Regions from separate parts of the Lachnoanaerobaculum sp. Marseille-Q4761 genome, predicted to be linked through region 3. Evidence: predicted binding sites of a transcription regulator. Region 3 holds the regulator's gene; each other region holds the start of a gene.
What was found. Region 3 encodes HrcA, which represses chaperone genes, less so after heat shock. Its sites were predicted from a motif close to TGTTAGCACTCNNNNNNNNNGAGTGCTAACA; they were not measured.
Positions count from the first base shown of each region.

Region 1: a site for HrcA is predicted at 3,706-3,736, ahead of J4O15_RS02705 (Hsp20/alpha crystallin family protein). Genes of this name have one in related genera too.
Region 2: a site for HrcA is predicted at 4,444-4,474, ahead of J4O15_RS04230 (co-chaperone GroES). Genes of this name have one in related genera too.

Region 1 is NZ_JAGEKB010000001.1:581,389-587,659, reverse strand. Features, by position in the region: gene J4O15_RS02725 (LCP family glycopolymer transferase) at 1-385, shown strand, start outside; gene J4O15_RS02720 (S1C family serine protease) at 572-2,404, shown strand; gene trmB (tRNA (guanosine(46)-N7)-methyltransferase TrmB) at 2,548-3,201, shown strand; gene rpsT (30S ribosomal protein S20) at 3,267-3,533, opposite strand; gene J4O15_RS02705 (Hsp20/alpha crystallin family protein) at 3,853-4,275, shown strand; gene asnA (aspartate--ammonia ligase) at 4,589-5,596, shown strand; gene J4O15_RS02695 (septum formation initiator family protein) at 5,673-5,981, shown strand; gene tilS (tRNA lysidine(34) synthetase TilS) at 5,983-6,271, shown strand, end outside.
Region 2 is NZ_JAGEKB010000001.1:908,146-914,416, forward strand. Features, by position in the region: gene trhA (PAQR family membrane homeostasis protein TrhA) at 1-5, opposite strand, end outside; gene J4O15_RS04210 (VanZ family protein) at 163-1,284, opposite strand; gene J4O15_RS04215 (MerR family transcriptional regulator) at 1,626-2,360, opposite strand; gene J4O15_RS04220 (hypothetical protein) at 2,534-2,875, shown strand; gene J4O15_RS04225 (sodium-dependent transporter) at 3,012-4,382, shown strand; gene J4O15_RS04230 (co-chaperone GroES) at 4,530-4,814, shown strand; gene groL (chaperonin GroEL) at 4,848-6,271, shown strand, end outside.
Region 3 is NZ_JAGEKB010000001.1:1,011,602-1,017,872, forward strand. Features, by position in the region: gene J4O15_RS04690 (tryptophanase) at 1-787, shown strand, start outside; gene J4O15_RS04695 (sodium-dependent transporter) at 869-2,215, shown strand; gene hrcA (heat-inducible transcriptional repressor HrcA) at 2,424-3,455, shown strand; gene grpE (nucleotide exchange factor GrpE) at 3,467-4,084, shown strand; gene dnaK (molecular chaperone DnaK) at 4,176-6,044, shown strand; gene dnaJ (molecular chaperone DnaJ) at 6,061-6,271, shown strand, end outside.

The sequences.
Region 1 (6,271 bases), 430 kb from region 3:
GACCACACAGGCTTCCAAGGGATCAAATGTTGAAATCATCACTTCACCGACAGAGCCTCATACAAAAAAGAGCACATCAGCGACGGAGACTGAGCCAAATACCAAAAAGAAGCCTGACGGGCCGGGAGAGACTACGACTGCCGCACCGGTGGAGACAAAGAAACCCAACGGACCGGGAGAGACCACAGTGGCTCCTACAACTCAGGCACAGACCAAGGAAAGTAAGGAAAACAAGGCTACAAAGGAGTCCACGGTAGAGCCGATGCCTACCCCTACGGAAAAAGAGTCAACTGCTGCCAAAAAAGAGGAGACTGTTGCCCCCGCACCGACCGTTATAGGACCGGGAGGCGGAAATGTACAGACCGTAGAAGCAAGACCTGAATAAAAATATCAGATTTCATAAAAGAACTCTGTGCGTAATTTTAAAAATCCGTAAACTAAAAAACATATTTTAAACGCAAAAAATACACAAATAAGACACAAAGCATTGGTAGACTACTAACCATAGAGGAAAGCTACCAATGCTTTTTAAATATATGAAAGGAGAGTACGGTATCGTACAGGAAATATTATGGGATTTGACAGAGATGATTTTGAAAATGAAATAAACAGCAGAAATGAGTACAATAAAGAAGAGAATACAATAAAGGAAAATAATGCTGACAGTCTTAATGCAGAGGATGAGCAAAGAGATATAGACAGCATCATAAAAAAACATACTGAAAGTCTTGCAAAGGCGGCAGAGAATATTGCAAGAAATGAAGGAAGACTTGAGGGCGAAGGCAGCTATGAATCACAGGATATAAGGTCAGAAGGGCATACAAATATATCGGATACGGTTTATGATAAAGCAGGTGATATAGAATCAAATGTAAATAATTTTTCATCAGATACAGCCGTAAGTCTTGATAAAACAGAGCATCAGGTATCAAATACAGGTATGGATATTGGGAAATCAGATAGTGCATCATCAAATATAAATGCGAGTTTTGATAGAACTGATGGGGTATCATCAAATGCAGCTTTTAATAAAACAGATAATATATCAACAAATACAGCCGGGGAGGTAAATACAGATGGATACAATAAAGGAAGTGATAGAGAGATTAATAGAGGAACTCAGTCAGAAGATGTACGAGCAAGGGCTCTTACCGCACAGCCTCAAAAAGTCCAAGGTAAGAGTAAGGAGCGAAAAAAATCAAAAGTAGGAAAAGCTGTAGGGCTTGTAGCAAGTGCGGCGGTATTCGGACTTGTGGCAGGCGGTGTGATGGTAGGTGTAAATACAGTTGCAAACAGCTATTTGGCAGGCAATGTAGAAACTAAGGATGATATCATTATAGGAAATCAAAGTGATATCAAGAGTGACAGTGAAACGACTGCTGCACCTGCAACCAATCTTTCAAGCATGGATGTGTCCACCATTGTAGATAAGGCAATGCCTTCTGTAGTTTCTATTTACGGAAAAGCGGAGGTGACACAGAACAGTTTCTTCGGTCCGCAAAGCTATGAGGCACAGTCAAGCGGTTCAGGAATCATAGTCGGAAAAACAGATACGGAGCTGCTGGTAGTTACCAATAACCATGTTATTGAAGATACGAACAGTCTGGAAGTGGAGTTTACAGACGGAACCAAGGCTGCTGCTTCTATAAAAGGTGGTGACAGTGACAATGATGTGGCTGTAGTAGCGATTAAGTTATCAGACCTTTCAGAAGATACATTATCAAAGATAAGTATTGCCAATATAGGTGATTCTGACAGTGTGAAAGTAGGTCAGGGAGTAGTGGCTATAGGTAATGCCCTTGGATATGGACAGTCGGTAACGGTCGGTTATGTCTCCGCATTAAACAGAGAAATAAAAACCGAGGGTGGTACTTCAAGAAATCTGTTACAAACAGATGCAGCCATCAACCCCGGAAATTCAGGCGGTGCACTACTTAATATGAAGGGTGAGGTTATAGGCATAAACTCAGCAAAGTATTCAGATACCGCTGTAGAAGGAATGGGCTATGCGATACCGATTACTGCGGTAAAGGAGCTTATAGGCGAACTTTCAACCAAGGAAACAAGAACTGTGGTAGCACAGGAAAATCAGGGTTATCTTGGAATACAGGGTAAGGATATAGATGAGGAAATGGCTAAGGCTTATGATATGCCACAGGGTATATATGTGTACAAGGTGGTAGAAGGCGGAGCAGCCGCATCTTCAGATTTAAAAGCAAAGGATATTATAATCAAGTTTGACGGTCAAAGTGTAAGAAGCATGGAGAGTCTTAAAAATATGCTTACATACTATGAGAGTGGAAGAACTATAGACCTTACAGTACAAAGACTTGATGAAAACGGTGATTATGTGGAAAAGACCATAAGCATCACACTCGGTAAAAGAGAAATACAGGAGCAGTAATGCATTTGTACGGTATAATTCCTGAAGAGATAAATCATGCAACTATAATTTAAGGTTTTAAAGCAACAGACTAATTACCTGTTGCTTTTTTTAATGCTTATATTGTATACTAAATTGCTATACAGGAAATGGGAGTAGGAAGAATGAGACTTAGACATATAAAGGGCTGTGAGGACTTTATCTCTGATGCAAAGGAATGTATAAGAGAGGATAAAGCCATAGAACTGAAGGGGAAAATACAGGATATATTTAAAGAAAAAAGACCTTTGCAAATAGAGATAGGCATGGGAAAAGGTCAGTTTATAAGAAATATGGCAATAAAAAATCCGGATATAAACTTTATAGGTATAGAAAAGTATGAAAGTGTACTTATGAAGGCAATACAGAGAAAAAGAAATATTGAGACTGAAAAAGAGATAGATAATCTAAGGTTTTTATGTGCGGATGCAAGGAAGCTGGCAGAAATATTTGATGTCTGTGAAGTGGATAAGATTTTTCTTAATTTCTCAGATCCATGGCCAAAGGACAGACATGCAAACAGAAGATTGACTTCACCCGACTTTTTAAATATCTATGACACTATATTAAAAAAAGATGGGGTGATAGAGTTTAAGACCGATAACAGGGGGCTTTTTGAGTATTCTTTGGAAGTAATAAAGGATTCAAAATGGAAACTGAACTATTGCAGTTTTGACTTTCATTCCGAAAAAGAGTCAGAGGGAAATATAATGACCGAGTATGAAGAGAAGTTCGCAGGTCAGGGGAATAAGATTTGTAAGATGATTATAAGCAGATAAAAAATACCTGCTCTTAACAAGCAGGTATAAAAAAGCTCCAATGATGACGGTCATTGGAGTTTATTTTATGCATTGATGCTATCAACAGCCTTTGAAAGTCTTGCAACCTTACGAGAAGCGTTATTCTTGTGATATACACCCTTAGATGCCGCCTTTGTAATCTCAACGATTGCAACCTTAAGGTTATCCTGTGCAAGCTTCTTATCATTTGCTGCAACAGCACTGTCAACCTTCTTAATAGCAGTTTTTACTTTTGATCTGATAGCCTTATTTCTTTCTGTTCTAACTAAAGCAACTTGAATTCTTTTCTTTGCGGATTTGATATTAGCCACATTTACCTCCAATAAATAAATAACTTTTTTAATAGTATGAAAGTTACACTTTCAAAAGTTTATATCGAAGCCTGGACACGGACAGTTCAATCTAAACGCGAGTATAATTTTAGGATATTCTAAGTGGAATGTCAAGGTTTAAGAAGAAGTTTTGTAAAAGATTTTATCAAAAAATTAGCACTCAACTATTGACAATGCTAACAAGTAGTGTTATAGTACATATATAACAAATAAGACATGGATAACAAAGGTCGTTACAGAGCTTTATATCTCAGAGTTTTATTTGTAAACTAAGTATTATAGATAAGGAGATATAGATATGTTATTACCTAGAAGAAATTATAATTTATTTGATGATTTTTTTAATAATGATTTTTGGAACAGAGATTTTGGAAAGTTTGAGGCTCCAAGCATGAAAACGGATGTGAAGGAAGTGGACGGCAATTATGAGCTCATTGTGGAACTTCCGGGATTTAATAAGGAAGATATCACAGCAAGCTTAAAGAACGGCTATCTGACCATCAGTGCAAAACATGAAGAAAATAATGACGAGAAAGATGAAAAGGATAGATACATCCGCAGAGAGAGAAGATTCGGTTCTTGTCAGAGAAGCTTCTTTGTAGGAGAGGCTCTTACAGAAGAAGATATAAAGGGCTCATATAATAACGGCATTTTAAAGCTCACTTTACCAAAGGAGAAAGAGAGCCTGCCACAGCAGCCAAAGACAATAGCAATTGAGTAAGCCTGAAAGGGGCTGCAGCTTTAAGGATATGCTAAGTAATTCCTTATTGCTGCAGCCCTTTTTTATTCAGCTTTTTATTTCAGGAACTTATTCCGGAAAAATTTTACCAAAGAGTTAGACGCTACAAGGATTGTAAAATTAAATATCTCAAGTATAGTACCTGAGTGAAACATTGAGGAAGAACCACGAAAGATTAAATATCACATCCATATATGAACGATTAAGCGAATGATTAAGTATCACTATCATCTTGTATATTATGATACTTAGTGCTATCATAAATTTTTAAAGAAATAATTTGTGGAGGTTATTTATGGCATTGATTTTACCAAAGGATTATGATCCCGTCTTAAGTGTAAGGCAAACTCAGGAAGCAATAAAGTATATCAGAGATACATTTCAAAAAGAATTCGGAAAAGAAATGAATCTTGAGAGAGTATCTGCGCCTTTATTTGTATCAAAGTCAAGCGGATTAAATGATAATCTGAGCGGAGTGGAGCGTCCTGTGACATTTGATATTCTGGGAGTACCGAATGAGGAGTATGAGGTGGTTCAATCACTTGCAAAGTGGAAAAGAATGGCACTTGGCGAGTATAATTTTGCTCCGGGAGAGGGATTATATACAAATATGAATGCCATCAGAAGAGATGAGGAACTGGATAACCTGCATTCATGTTATGTGGATCAATGGGACTGGGAGAAAGTAATAAGAAAAGAGGACAGAACCGTTGAAGTGCTTGAAGATACTGTAAGAACCATATTTAAGGTCATCAAGCATATGGAACATGAGGTATGGTATAAATATCCGGAGGCTGTAAATCATCTGCCTGAGGATATCTATTTTATTACCTCCGAGGAGCTTAGACTAAGATATCCTGATAAGACACCGAAGGAAAGAGAATGTCTGATATCCAAAGAATACGGATGTGTATTTATAGAAAAAATAGGTGGGGCACTTGGGGACGGAAAACCTCATGACGGAAGAGCGCCTGACTATGATGACTGGGAATTAAACGGAGATATTCTTTTCTGGTTTGAAAATTTAAACTGTGCAGTTGAGATTTCAAGTATGGGAATAAGAGTTGATGAGGCGGCTATGGAAGCACAACTAAAAATTGCAAATGCACTTGACAGAAAAAATCTACCGTTCCATAAGGCACTTTTAGCCGGAGAACTTCCATATACAATAGGCGGAGGTATCGGACAGAGCAGACTATGTATGCTTCTTCTCAATAAGGCACATGTAGGAGAGGTGCAGTCAAGCATATGGCCGGCATCTATGATAGAGACTTGCAAAAAGCATGGAATGATACTATTATAAAGGTAGTAACTGTTTTGAAAGATTTTCAAGTTTTTCAATGCAAGATAAGCTTACAAGGATTTAAAGGAGTGTTTTGATGGCAAGAAAAAGAAAAAGAGCCATAGGAATATTAAAAAACAAATTCGATATAGTTGCAGTTACTGCGGTAGTGGTAGTCCTGGCAATAATTCTCGGTTTAAAAGTACATAGTATAAAGCAGGAACTGGCAAAAAGAGAGTCCTATAATCAAAAAATAGTTGAAGAACTTGAGAGCGAAGATGAAAGGGCAAAAAAGCTGGAAGAGCAAAGAAAATATGTGCAAACCGACAGCTATATAATAGAGATGGCAAGAGAAAAACTTGGTCTGGTTTTTCCTGATGAGATTGCTATAAAGGCAGAAAAATAATATGTTAGATACAGATGCATTAAGTCATTTCATAGAAGAAAATCAATTGATAAAAAAGGGAGACCGGATAGTACTTGGTGTTAGCGGCGGCGCAGACTCGATATGTCTGCTTAATATATTAAGTTGCATACAAAAAGCCTTAGAAATAAGGCTTTTTGTCGTACATATAAATCATGGTATCAGAGGAGAAGAAGCCAAAAGAGATGAGGATTTTGTAAGGGATTTTTGCAAAAGATTGAATGTGGAATTTTTTGCTTTTCACTATGATATCAAAAAAATGGCAAGAGAAC
Region 2 (6,271 bases), 100 kb from region 3:
TTCATTTTAAAACCTCCTTAATGTAGTTTTTAAAACTATGTGTAATGTATTTAAATACTACATTATTTTTAAAGAGATTACAAGTAGTTAAAAATTAAAAAATAATAAAATAAGGAAAGAAAACCCACAAAATAAATAATAAAGCCGGTGCAAAGGCACCGGTTATTTTTCTTTTACAGTACTTTGAATTACGGTTTTTGACCATCTTTCATAGAACAGACTTCTATGTCTTGCTGATTTTATAATAGCCATCAACAAAAACAGGAAGTATAAAAGTGAGGTTAAAAGTTCTATGGTAGCATATGCCATATCTTTTGAGGGATCCTCATTCATTAAAATAAAGTTTTCAAGCATTCTTCGAAGATGCATCGGAATAAAAAAATAAACTCCGAAGAAAAGCAAATATCTTAAAAAATAGGCATAAAATGGAGGTCGTACTCCCTCAACAGAAAAAATAGCGGTACTGGTAATAAATTTCCCAAAAGTTTTACCCTTAAACAGTATGGGGAAAACTGAAAAATATGCCAAAACAGCGATTTCAAATGAAGAAAGCAAAGAGAAATTCCTAAGTAAAAACTCACAAAGTATTGTCATTATGCCTACAAAAAACATATCAAAAAGGAATGCTATAAAGCGTCTCATCAAAGAAACTTCCCTGCCTCTTCTATAGCTTATTTCATCCAGTTCATCTCTTGATGGAAGCAGCAGCATAAGCGGTCCCATAAGAATATAGCCGAGCAGACCTCCAAAGGTGTTTACGATAAGGTCATCCACATCAAATAATCTGTAGCTTCCGGGGTATAAAAAGTAAAGTCCTGTAAGCTGTGTTATTTCAAAAAATAAGGACAGCAGAAATGAAAAAAGCACAGTTTGAAAAAAAGGTCTTTTAAAATAGTAACGCATATACATACCGAAAGGTACAGCCAAAAACAGGTTTAGAATATTTACCAAAAAGGCTTTATTAAGAACCAATGTCAGCCATGTCTTCGGTTGGTCTTTAATAATATGCGATCTTTTTAATATATCCTTTACAAATAAAAAAGGTTCCAGCTGCATTTTATGACTGTGAAGTGTAGCCGCCTTTTCCGGTGAGGGAAGAGGAAGTATTACCAGGCAGTACATACATAGGATATAAAAGATAAAAGAATAGACAAGTATGACTTTTAAGCTCAGTACAGAGCCGTATTTATGGTAGTTATAGGCGATATAGGGCAATGTAAATATAGCTACCACAAAGGGAAATAATACAACTGCCTGAAAAGAAATCTCTAAATATTGATTCATATTTCCTCCCAAAAATAAAACAGATTAAAATGATATAATACCCGCCGATATAGCAATGTATAAATTTCATATCAAAATATCTGTCATAAAATTATATGCTTTATTATACCCTTTAATAATATATTTAATCAATAAATATAGTTGATATTATTTCTAAAGATTGAGGATAAGTATTATTGTATATGGATATGCTGTTGCAGAATATTTTCGACTATTATAGAAATAACTTAAAATGAGAATGGATATAAAGATAAATTAAACATATAAAAATACTTGATTTTCACCTCTAAGTACAATAAAACGATACTTAGAGGTGAAAATATATTAAAAAGATTTATCAATTAAATCTCTTTTACATACTGTTGAATTGCATCACACAGATACTGTGCCATACCTTCTCCGAATTTGTCCATATTATCTTTAAATTCCGGATTTTTAACATATCCATAGCCTATGCTTGAAAATATATCCGCACTACATTCAAAAGAATATTCACAAATATGTTTATGAAGCTTTTTTGCCAGTTCGGTATTTTCTTTTGATGTAGCCTTAAGTCCCTTTGACATATTATCCGATATTGCAAAAAAGATATTATTAAAACCGTCGGCAATTTCTTGTTCTCTTCCTTTTTGCTTTTTAACGGCTTTCTCAATAACTTCCTTTCCATAAAGGTCTATTGCTTTTTGTTTATATTTTTCATTGTCCTGATATGCAAAACCTTTGAATTTTTCTTTTGTTGACATAGTAATTTTCCTTTCTCTTGATTTGATCGTCTTTTCCAATGTATCAATAAGTGTTAAGAGTTTTTGCTTTTCTTTCTGCATCAAAACAAGTTGTTTCTTTAGATGATGGAGTATTTCCGGATCTTCCTGTTTTAATAATTCTTTTATCTGTTTTAAAGGAAATCCCAGATATTTATAAAACAATATCATTTGCAAAAAAGACATATCATCCTCGGAATAATATCTGTACCCGTTTTCATTTTTTTTAGGTGAAAGCAAACCTATTTCATCATAATGGTGTAAAGTGCGCACCGATACACCGCTTATTTCACTAACCTTTTTAATTAAAAACATTTGAAAACCTCCTAACAAGGATAAGTATAAACTATGACGCAATGTCAGAGTCAATACTTTGAATTAAAGATTATTTAGTAGAGATGAAATTTGTATTAAAATTTTAAGCCCGGAACCCTTTTTGTGGTAAAATAAATATAAGAAGAAATTTTTTTGTACAGGAGGCAGTTTGGATGAAGAGTAGTATATTTGATTTTATTGTATATAAAATAATTATGTCTGTTCCGGTAAGTATAATTGCCAACATAATTTTTGCGTATATGTTTTTTATTGCAATATTGACATGGTTTCCATTTGAGAGACCGCCTATAGATAATGGTCGTCATATGATTTACATAATTTTTAGTTACATGATGGCTATAGTGCCGTTTTATTTATTCAATATAGTAAGATTTAAAGCAATGAATAGAGGAAAATTAAGTTATGGAATATTTTGGTTTATATTATCCTTTACTCCGATATATTTATTTATATTGATATTATTATCATCAATATGGAATATATTAAAAATATGAAATACGTTAAATCAACAGGTATGTTAATGTATAAGATAGAATTATTTTATAAATTATGATATAATCCTACGGATTTCATTTAATTTAAGACTGTTTTCAAGTGATTTATAAAGAATGTAAATAGTAGGAGGATATTTTGGAGAGAGAAAGGTTAAAATCAAGGCTCGGGTTTATTCTTATTTCAGCTGGATGTGCAATAGGTATAGGTAATGTATGGAAATTTCCGTATATGACAGGAAAAGGCGGCGGCGGTGCTTTTGTACTGCTGTATTTAGTATTTTTATTTATGCTTGGATTGCCGATAATGACAATGGAGTTTTCAATAGGTAGAGCTGCAAGAAAAAGTCCGGTACTTGCATATCAAAGACTGGAACCCGCCGGAAGTAAATGGCATATACATGGAATAGTGGCACTTATAGGAAATTATCTTTTAATGATGTTTTATACCACTGTATCAGGATGGATGCTTCATTACTTCTACCTTACAATAACAGGACAATTTGAAGGTTTGGATTCGGACGGAGTATTGAATGTCTTTAATACAATGCTTTCACAGCCTGCTATTATGATTTTTTGGATGGTGGTCGTGGTAGTTACAGGTATGTTTATAGTATCAAGAGGGCTTGAGGCGGGATTAGAGAATATTACAAAGATAGTAATGGTAACCTTGCTTGTAGTAATGATTATACTGGCTGTAAACTCATTCTTTTTAAAGGGAGCAGGAGAGGGACTTAAATACTATCTTATACCCAATATAGGAAGAATAAAGGAAACAGGTATCGGTAATGTAATCACAGGTGCAATGAATCAGGCATTCTTTACATTAAGCCTTGGAATAGGTGCAATGCTTATATTCGGAAGTTATATAAGTAATGACAGAAGTATGCTTGGAGAGTCTGTAACAATAGTCATACTGGATACCTTTGTAGCTATAGTATCCGGACTTATTATATTCCCTGCAACCTTTACCTATGGTGTAGACCAGACTTCAGGTCCGGCACTTATATTTATTACTTTGCCGAATATCTTTAATAAGATGCCTCTTGGAAGGCTCTGGGGAAGTTTTTTCTTTATATTTATGTCATTTGCTGCATTCTCTACAGTGCTTGCGGTATTTGAGAATATAGTTTCATGCGGTATGGATCTTACAAAGAAGTCAAGAAAACAGGTAAGTCTTTTTAATTTGATAGTAATAATAGTACTTTCATTACCATGTGTATTTGGTTTTAGTGTATGGGCATTTGATTGGTTAAAGCCTTTTGGCGGAACAATACTTGATCTTGAGGATTTCCTTGTAAGTAATATAATATTGCCGCTCGGTTCTTTGGTATATCTCTTATTTTGTGTAAGCAGATATGGCTGGGGATGGGATAACTATCTCAAAGAATGCAATAAGGGTGACGGTCTTAAGATGAAAAACCGGATGAGATTTTATCTTACCTATATATTGCCGGTTATAGTTGTATTTATATTTGTTTTTGGAATATACGATAAATTTTTTAAATAAGAAATAAAAAAAATCAGCCGGGAACTGTCAAAGTTGTGGCTGATTTTTAATTTATTAAGAATATTAGCACTCAAACCTTGACACTGCTAATAAAAGGTGGTATAAAATTACATAGTTAAACTTTTAAATATTTAGGAGGAATACAAAATGAAGTTAGTACCTTTATTTGACAGAGTGGTTTTAAAGCAATTGGTTGCTGAAGAGACAACAGCATCAGGTATTGTGCTTCCGGGACAGGCAAAGGAGAAGCCTTCACAGGCTGAGGTTGTGGCAGTAGGACCGGGCGGCGTTGTAGACGGAAAAGAAATAAAGATGCAGGTTAAGGTAGGGGACAAGGTTATTTATTCCAAGTATGCCGGTACAGAGGTTGAGCTTGATAAGGTAGAGTATATCGTTGTTAAGCAAAATGATATTTTGGCAGTAATCGAATAATCCGATTTTTTATAAATTTTAAAGGAGAAAAAAATGGCTAAGGATATTAAATATGGCGTTGAAGCCAGAAAAGCATTGGAAGCCGGTGTAAATAAGCTGGCTGATACAGTAAGAGTTACATTAGGACCTAAGGGAAGAAATGTTGTACTTGATAAATCATTCGGTACACCGCTTATTACAAATGACGGTGTGACCATCGCAAAGGAAGTGGAGCTTGAGGATGCATTTGAAAATATGGGTGCACAGCTTGTAAAGGAAGTTGCTACAAAGACAAATGATGTGGCAGGTGACGGTACAACTACAGCTACAGTTCTTGCACAGGCAATGATAAATGAGGGAATGAAAAACCTTGCGGCAGGTGCCAATCCAATAGTTCTTCGTAAGGGAATGAAGAAGGCTACAGATGTTGCAGTGGAAGCTATTGCAAAGATGAGCGAGCCTATAAAGGGAAAAGAGCAGATTGCAAGAGTTGCAGCTATTTCTGCAAGTGATGATGAGGTTGGAAGCCTTGTAGCCGATGCTATGGAGAAGGTAACCAATGAGGGTGTTATTACTATCGAAGAGTCAAAGACAATGAAAACGGAGCTTGACCTTGTAGAGGGTATGCAGTTTGACAGAGGATATATCTCAGCATATATGTGTACAGATATGGAGAAGATGGAAGCAAATCTGGATGATCCGTATATCCTTATTACAGATAAGAAAATCTCAAATATTCAGGACATATTGCCATTACTTGAGGAGCTTGTTAAATCAGGACAGAAGCTCTTTATTATAGCAGAGGATGTTGAGGGTGAAGCACTTACAACACTTATTGTAAATAAGCTTAGAGGAACATTCAATGTTGTAGCTGTAAAGGCACCGGGATATGGTGACAGAAGAAAAGATATGTTAAAGGATATCGCTGTTCTTACAGGCGGTACAGTTATAAGTGATGAGCTTGGACTTGATCTTAAGGATGCTACACTTGCAAGTCTTGGACGCGCAAAGAGTGTTAAGGTTCAAAAAGAAAATACCGTTATTGTAGACGGACAGGGTTCAAAGGCTGATATTGAAAAGAGAGTTGCTCAGATCAAAGCTCAGCTTTCAGAGACTACATCAGAGTTTGATAAAGAGAAATTACAGGAGAGACTGGCAAAGCTTTCAGGCGGTGTTGCAGTTATAAGAGTAGGTGCCGCTACAGAAACTGAGATGAAGGAAGCAAAACTTCGTATGGAAGATGCCCTCAATGCTACCAGAGCGGCTGTTGAGGAAGGTGTTATTTCAGGTGGAGGTTCTGCCTATATCCATGCAAGCAAGGAAGTTGAAAAGCTTGTAGCTACTCTTGAAGGTGATGAGAGAACAGGTGCAAAGATTATTCTTAAGGCACTTGAGGCTCCGCTTTTCAGAATAGTTGAGAATGCGGGACTTGAAGGAAGCGTTGTTGTAAATAAGGTAAGAGAATCAAGTGAGGGTGT
Region 3 (6,271 bases):
CAAGTCAATCTGCGAGATAGCAAAAGAAATGTTCTCATATTTTGATGTTGTTTCCGCATCACTTAAGAAAAACGGACATTCAAATATGGGCGGTATTTTAGCTTTCCGTGATAAGGGATTATTCTGGCAGAAGTTCTCAGAGTTTAATGAGGATGGAACTGTAAAGACAGATATCGGACATCTTTTAAAGGTTCGTCAGATTTCAGCTTATGGTAATGACTCCTATGGCGGTATGTCGGGACATGATATTATGGCGCTTTGCCAGGGTATGTATGAAGAGGCAAGATTTGATTATCAGGATGAGAGAGTAAAACAGTGTCAGTATCTGGCTGACGGACTTACTGCAAACGGTGTTCCTGTAGTACAGCCTGCCGGCGGTCATGGAGTTTATGTTGATGTTGATAAGTTCTTTAACTATAAGAGAGGACATGAGAGTTTTGCAGGTCAGGCACTTTCGCTTGAGATGATCCATCGTTACGGTATTCGTTGTTCAGAGCTTGGAGATTTCTCTATGGAATATGATTTAAAGACTCCTGAGCAGCAAAAGGAAGTATGTAATGTTGTTCGTCTGGCTATTAACAGAAGTCAGTTCAGCAAGCAGCATATGGACTATATCATTGCGGCATTGACACAACTTTATAAAGACAGAGATACTGTTCCTAATCTGAAGATTACCTTCGGTCACACATTGCCTATGAGACATTTCCATGCATGGGCAGAGCCTTATGCTCCGTCAAAAGAAGAAATGTGTGATGAAGCGAATTACGGATATTGGGAAAATAAATAAAATATACCGGCAGACCGGTCTTATCAGATCGGACTGCCGTCCAAAATAAGTACTTGCATTTTGGCAAGACGGAGGAATTTTATGGGTTCAGATAATACATCTGTAAAACAGGATGGTTTTAACTCACAAGTAGGTTTTATTATAGCATGTGTAGGTTCTGCTGTAGGTATGGGAAATCTGTGGAGATTCCCGGTTTTGGTATCTGCATTTGGCGGGATGACTTTCCTTATTCCATATTTTATATTTGTAGTATTGATAGGAAGTACGGGAGTGGTCGAAGAGATTGCTCTGGGAAGAAGCACAGGCAAAGGACCTATAGGAGCTTTTGGAGCCGCTATGGCACATGCCGGAAAAAGCAGAAAGCTTGGTGAGGGTATAGGAATTATACCGACTCTCGGATCATTGGCTCTTGCTATAGGATATTCATGCGTTGTCGGCTGGATATTTAAATATCTTATAATGGCATTTACAGGTAAAGTATATGGCATGGGAACCGATATGGAAGCTATCGGGGGGACTTTTGGAGCTACAGCTTCAGCTTTCGGTAATAATATGTGGATTGTTATTGCTTTGATAGTAAGCTTTGCAATCATGGCATTCGGTGTAGCCGACGGTATTGAAAAAGCCAATAAGTTTATGATGCCTTTGCTATTTGTGATGATGATCGGCTTGGCAATATATATCGGAATACAGCCGGGAGCAGTCAACGGATATAAGTATATTTTCACTGTAAATCCTCAGGGATTAAAGGATATAAGACTTTGGATATTTGCTTTCGGACAGGCATTTTTCTCACTTTCTATTGCAGGAAACGGTACTGTAATCTACGGTTCTTATTTGAGTAAGAAAGAGGATATACCTTTCTCGGCAATGAATATCGCAATATTTGATACCTGTGCGGCGCTTTTGGCAGCTCTTGTTATTATACCGGCTATGGCTACATCAGGGGCGGAACTTAGCGAAGGCGGTCCGGGACTTATGTTCATCTATCTTGTAAATATTATGAATCAGATGCCCGGAGGTATGCTTGTAGGAATTATATTCTTTGTATGCGTTACATTTGCAGGACTCAGTTCTCTTGTAAATCTATATGAGGCACCTGTTGCCACATTGCAGCAGCAATTTAAACTAAACAGAATACAGTCTGTAGGAGTTATCGGAGTAGTAGGTGTGATCGTTGCCATATTGATACAGGGAATAGTAGGAAATTGGATGGATGCCGTATCTATCTATATTTGCCCGATAGGTGCCGTACTTGCATCTGTGATGTTGTTCTTTGTATTCGGCAAGGATTATACAATGGATGCTGTTAATACAGGAGCTAAAAAACCGAAAGGAGATATTTGGTTCTTCCTCGGTAAATATGTATATACGGGACTTGCATTGCTTGCACTTATAGCAGGTGCATTCTATGGAGGAATCGGTTGATAGGGCTATAATATGAGGGAAAAAGTATGAGCTTAAAAAACTCCCACACCGTATAAAGCGGTTGGGAGTTTTTTGGTATTTTACCAATTTATAAAAGTAATCAAAAAAATAAAAAAAGTTATTGACAAATATGCCTGTATGGAATATAGTAATTAATAGAGTTAGCACTCTATATAAATGAGTGCTAACAAATAAGAAGGGAGGGCAAATGGATTCAGAGGACAGGAAAGCGATTATTTTAAAAGCTATCATAAAAAATTATATGGAAACCGGGGAGCCGGTAGGTTCAAGAACTATTTCAAAGCTCCCTGAACTTAATTTAAGTTCCGCAACAATCAGAAATGAGATGAGTGATTTGGAGGAGATGGGCTATATTTTACAGCCGCATACTTCAGCGGGGCGTATTCCTTCAGATAAGGGCTACAGATTCTATGTAGATGAGATGCTTAGAGAAAAGGAGATAGAAACTGAAGAGTTTAAGGATCTGATGTTCAAAAAAGTGGACAGATTGGAAACTGTATTAAAGCAGCTTGCAAAGGTGATTGCAAGAGATACCAATTATGCCGCAATGATATCAGGTCCGACCATTCACTCAAATAAGGTAAAGTTTTTGCAGCTCTCAAAGATAGATAAAGTCAAGTTGCTTTTGGTAACCGTGGCTGAGGGAAATATTATCAATAATAAGATAATAGATATTGAGAGCGAAATATCCGAAGCCGAGCTTCTTAATCTGAACCTGCTTATAAATACTTCTTTAAACGGATTGACTGTGGAAGAAATAAACTTAAGCATTATGAATAAGCTGAGAACTGATGCAGGAGTTTATGGTGATATAGTGGATAAGGTTTTAAGAGAGGTGGCAGCAGTATTTGAAAGTGCTACTGACAATCTGGAGATATATACAAGCGGCACAACAAATATTTTTAAATATCCTGAGATTTCCGACAGGGAAAAAGCAAGTCAGCTTGTAAATGCCTTTGAGGAGAAGGATAAGCTAAAGGCGATACTGGCGGAAGTCAATGAGGATGATAAGGACGGTATCAGAGTATATATAGGAAATGAAGTACCGGTTTCAGATATGAGGGATCTTTCGGTAGTCACAGCCAATTATGAGATAGGCGAGGGACTTAGAGGTACTATCGGTATAGTGGGACCAAAGAGAATGGACTATGAAAAGGTATTAAAGACCATAAAGACGGTTATGGCATCGCTGGATGAGCAATTTAAAAATGATGAATAGAGGAGAGGGCTGTGAAGGAAAAGGATTTAAAAAGAAAACAAAAAGAAAATAAGGAAGTTTTAGAAAACGAAAAGGATAAAGATCCGGTAGTAGAGACTGAAACTTCTTTGGAGGAGGAAGCGGCAAAGGCGGCGGCTATGGAAGCTGAAGCCGGTGAGGATTTCAGTGATGAAAATCCTGAAGAAAAGCCTGATAAAAAAGACCTTGCCATTGCGGATTTGACAGACAGACTTAAAAGAAGTATGGCAGAGTTTGAAAATTTCAGAAAAAGAAATGAAAAAGAAAAAGCTACCATGTTTGATATGGGAGCAAGAAGTATGGCAGAAAAGCTTTTACCGGTGGTTGACAATTTTGAAAGAGCAATGCTTGCAGCACCGGCGGATGGAGAAGGCAAGGCTTTTGCAGAGGGAATAACAATGATTTACAATCAAATGACAAAGACTCTTGAAGATTTGGGAGTAAAGGCGATTGATTGTGTGGGCAAAGAATTTGATCCGAATTTCCACAATGCTGTAATGCATATAGAAGATGAAAATTTAGGTGAGAATGTAGTAGCCGAGGAACTTTTAAAGGGCTATATGTATAAGGACACTGTTCTTAGACACAGCATGGTAAAGGTTGCCAATTAAATTCGGGACTATATTTTGTTTTGTGAGAGCAAAGCAAAATATTTAATATAGATATTAAAATAATAAAGTATATAATTTGGAGGATAAAATAATGGGTAAGATTATTGGTATAGATTTAGGTACAACAAACAGCTGTGTAGCAGTTATGGAAGGTGGAAAGCCTGTAGTTATTCCAAACTCTGAGGGTTCAAGAACAACACCTTCAGTAGTGGCATTTACAAAAACAGGTGAGAGACTTATAGGTGAGCCTGCAAAGCGTCAGGCGGTTACAAACTCAGACAGAACAATCTCTTCAATAAAGAGACATATGGGTACAGATTATAAGGTGACCATAGATGGTAAATCTTATACACCACAGGAGATTTCAGCAATGATTCTTCAAAAGCTTAAGGCTGATGCTGAGAGTTATTTGGGTGAGAAAGTTACAGAGGCGGTTATCACAGTTCCTGCATATTTTAATGATGCACAGCGTCAGGCTACAAAGGATGCAGGTAAGATTGCAGGTCTTGATGTAAAGAGAATTATAAATGAGCCTACAGCTGCAGCTCTTGCATACGGTCTTGACAATGATGCCGAGCAAAAGATTATGGTATATGACCTTGGTGGCGGTACATTTGATGTTTCAATTATTGAGATCGGTGACGGTGTTATAGAGGTTTTGGCTACAAACGGTGATACACATCTGGGCGGTGATGACTTTGATAATAAGATTACAAATTGGCTTGTAAGTGAATTTAAGAATGCCGAGGGTGTTGACCTTTCTGCAGATAAGATGGCACTTCAAAGATTAAAGGAAGCGGCTGAGAAGGCTAAAAAAGAGCTTTCAACAGCAACAACCACAAATATCAATCTTCCTTTCATAACAGCTACAGCAGAGGGACCGAAGCATCTGGATATGACTCTTACAAGAGCTAAGTTTGATGAACTTACACTTGATCTTATTGAGAGGACTGCCGTTCCGGTACAGAATGCTCTTAAGGATGCTGGCATTACATCAAGTGAGCTTGGAAAAGTATTGCTTGTAGGCGGATCTACAAGAATGATCAATGCACAGGATAAGGTAAAATCTCTTACAGGTAAGGAGCCTTCAAAGAGCATCAACCCTGATGAGGGTGTTGCAATAGGTGCAGGTATTCAGGGAGGAAAGCTTTCAGGTGAAGCAGGTTCAGGAGATGTTTTGCTTCTGGATGTTACTCCGCTTTCACTTTCAATCGAGACGATGGGAGGTGTAGCTACAAGACTTATTGAAAGAAATACTACAATACCTACAAAGAAGAGTCAGATATTCTCTACAGCTGCAGACAATCAGGAAGCTGTTGATATCCATGTAGTACAGGGTGAGAGACAGTTTGCAAGAGATAATAAGACTTTAGGTCAGTTCAGACTTGACGGTATTTTACCTGCAAAAAGAGGTGTGCCACAGATTGAGGTTACATTTGATATAGATGCAAACGGTATTGTGAACGTATCTGCAAAGGATCTTGGAACAGGTAAGGAGCAGCATATTACAATTACCGCAGGTTCAAATATGTCTGAAAGTGATATTGATAAGGCTGTAAAGGAAGCCGCAGAGTTTGAAGCACAGGATAAGAAGAGAAAAGAAGGTATTGATGCGAGAAATGAAGCCGACTCAATAGTATTCCAGACAGAGAATGCACTAAAAGAAGTTGGTGACAATCTGGATGCAAATGATAAGGCGGCAGTTGAGGCTGATCTTACAACATTGAAAGAGGCTATAAACAGAGCACCTATCGATGCTATGACAGATGATCAGATAAATGATATTAAGGCAGGCAAGGAGAAGCTTATGGAGAGTGCTCAAAAGCTCTTTGCAAAGGTATATGAGCAGGCAGGTGCGGCTCAGAATGCAGGTGCGGCAGATGCCGACACAGCCGGAGCACAGGATGCCAAAACATCTTCAGATGATGATGTTATAGACGGTGATTTTAAAGAGGTATAATTAAGGAGAGCAACTGATGGCAGAGAGCAAAAGAGATTACTATGAAGTACTTGGCGTGGATAAAAACGCTGATGACTCTGCAATAAAAAAGGCATACAGAGCACTGGCAAAAAAATATCATCCGGATTCAAATCCTAATAATCCTGAGGCTGAAAAGAAGTTTAAGGAAGCTAGTGAAGCCTATTCGGTACTAAGCGATCCTGATAAAAGAAGACAGTATGACCAAT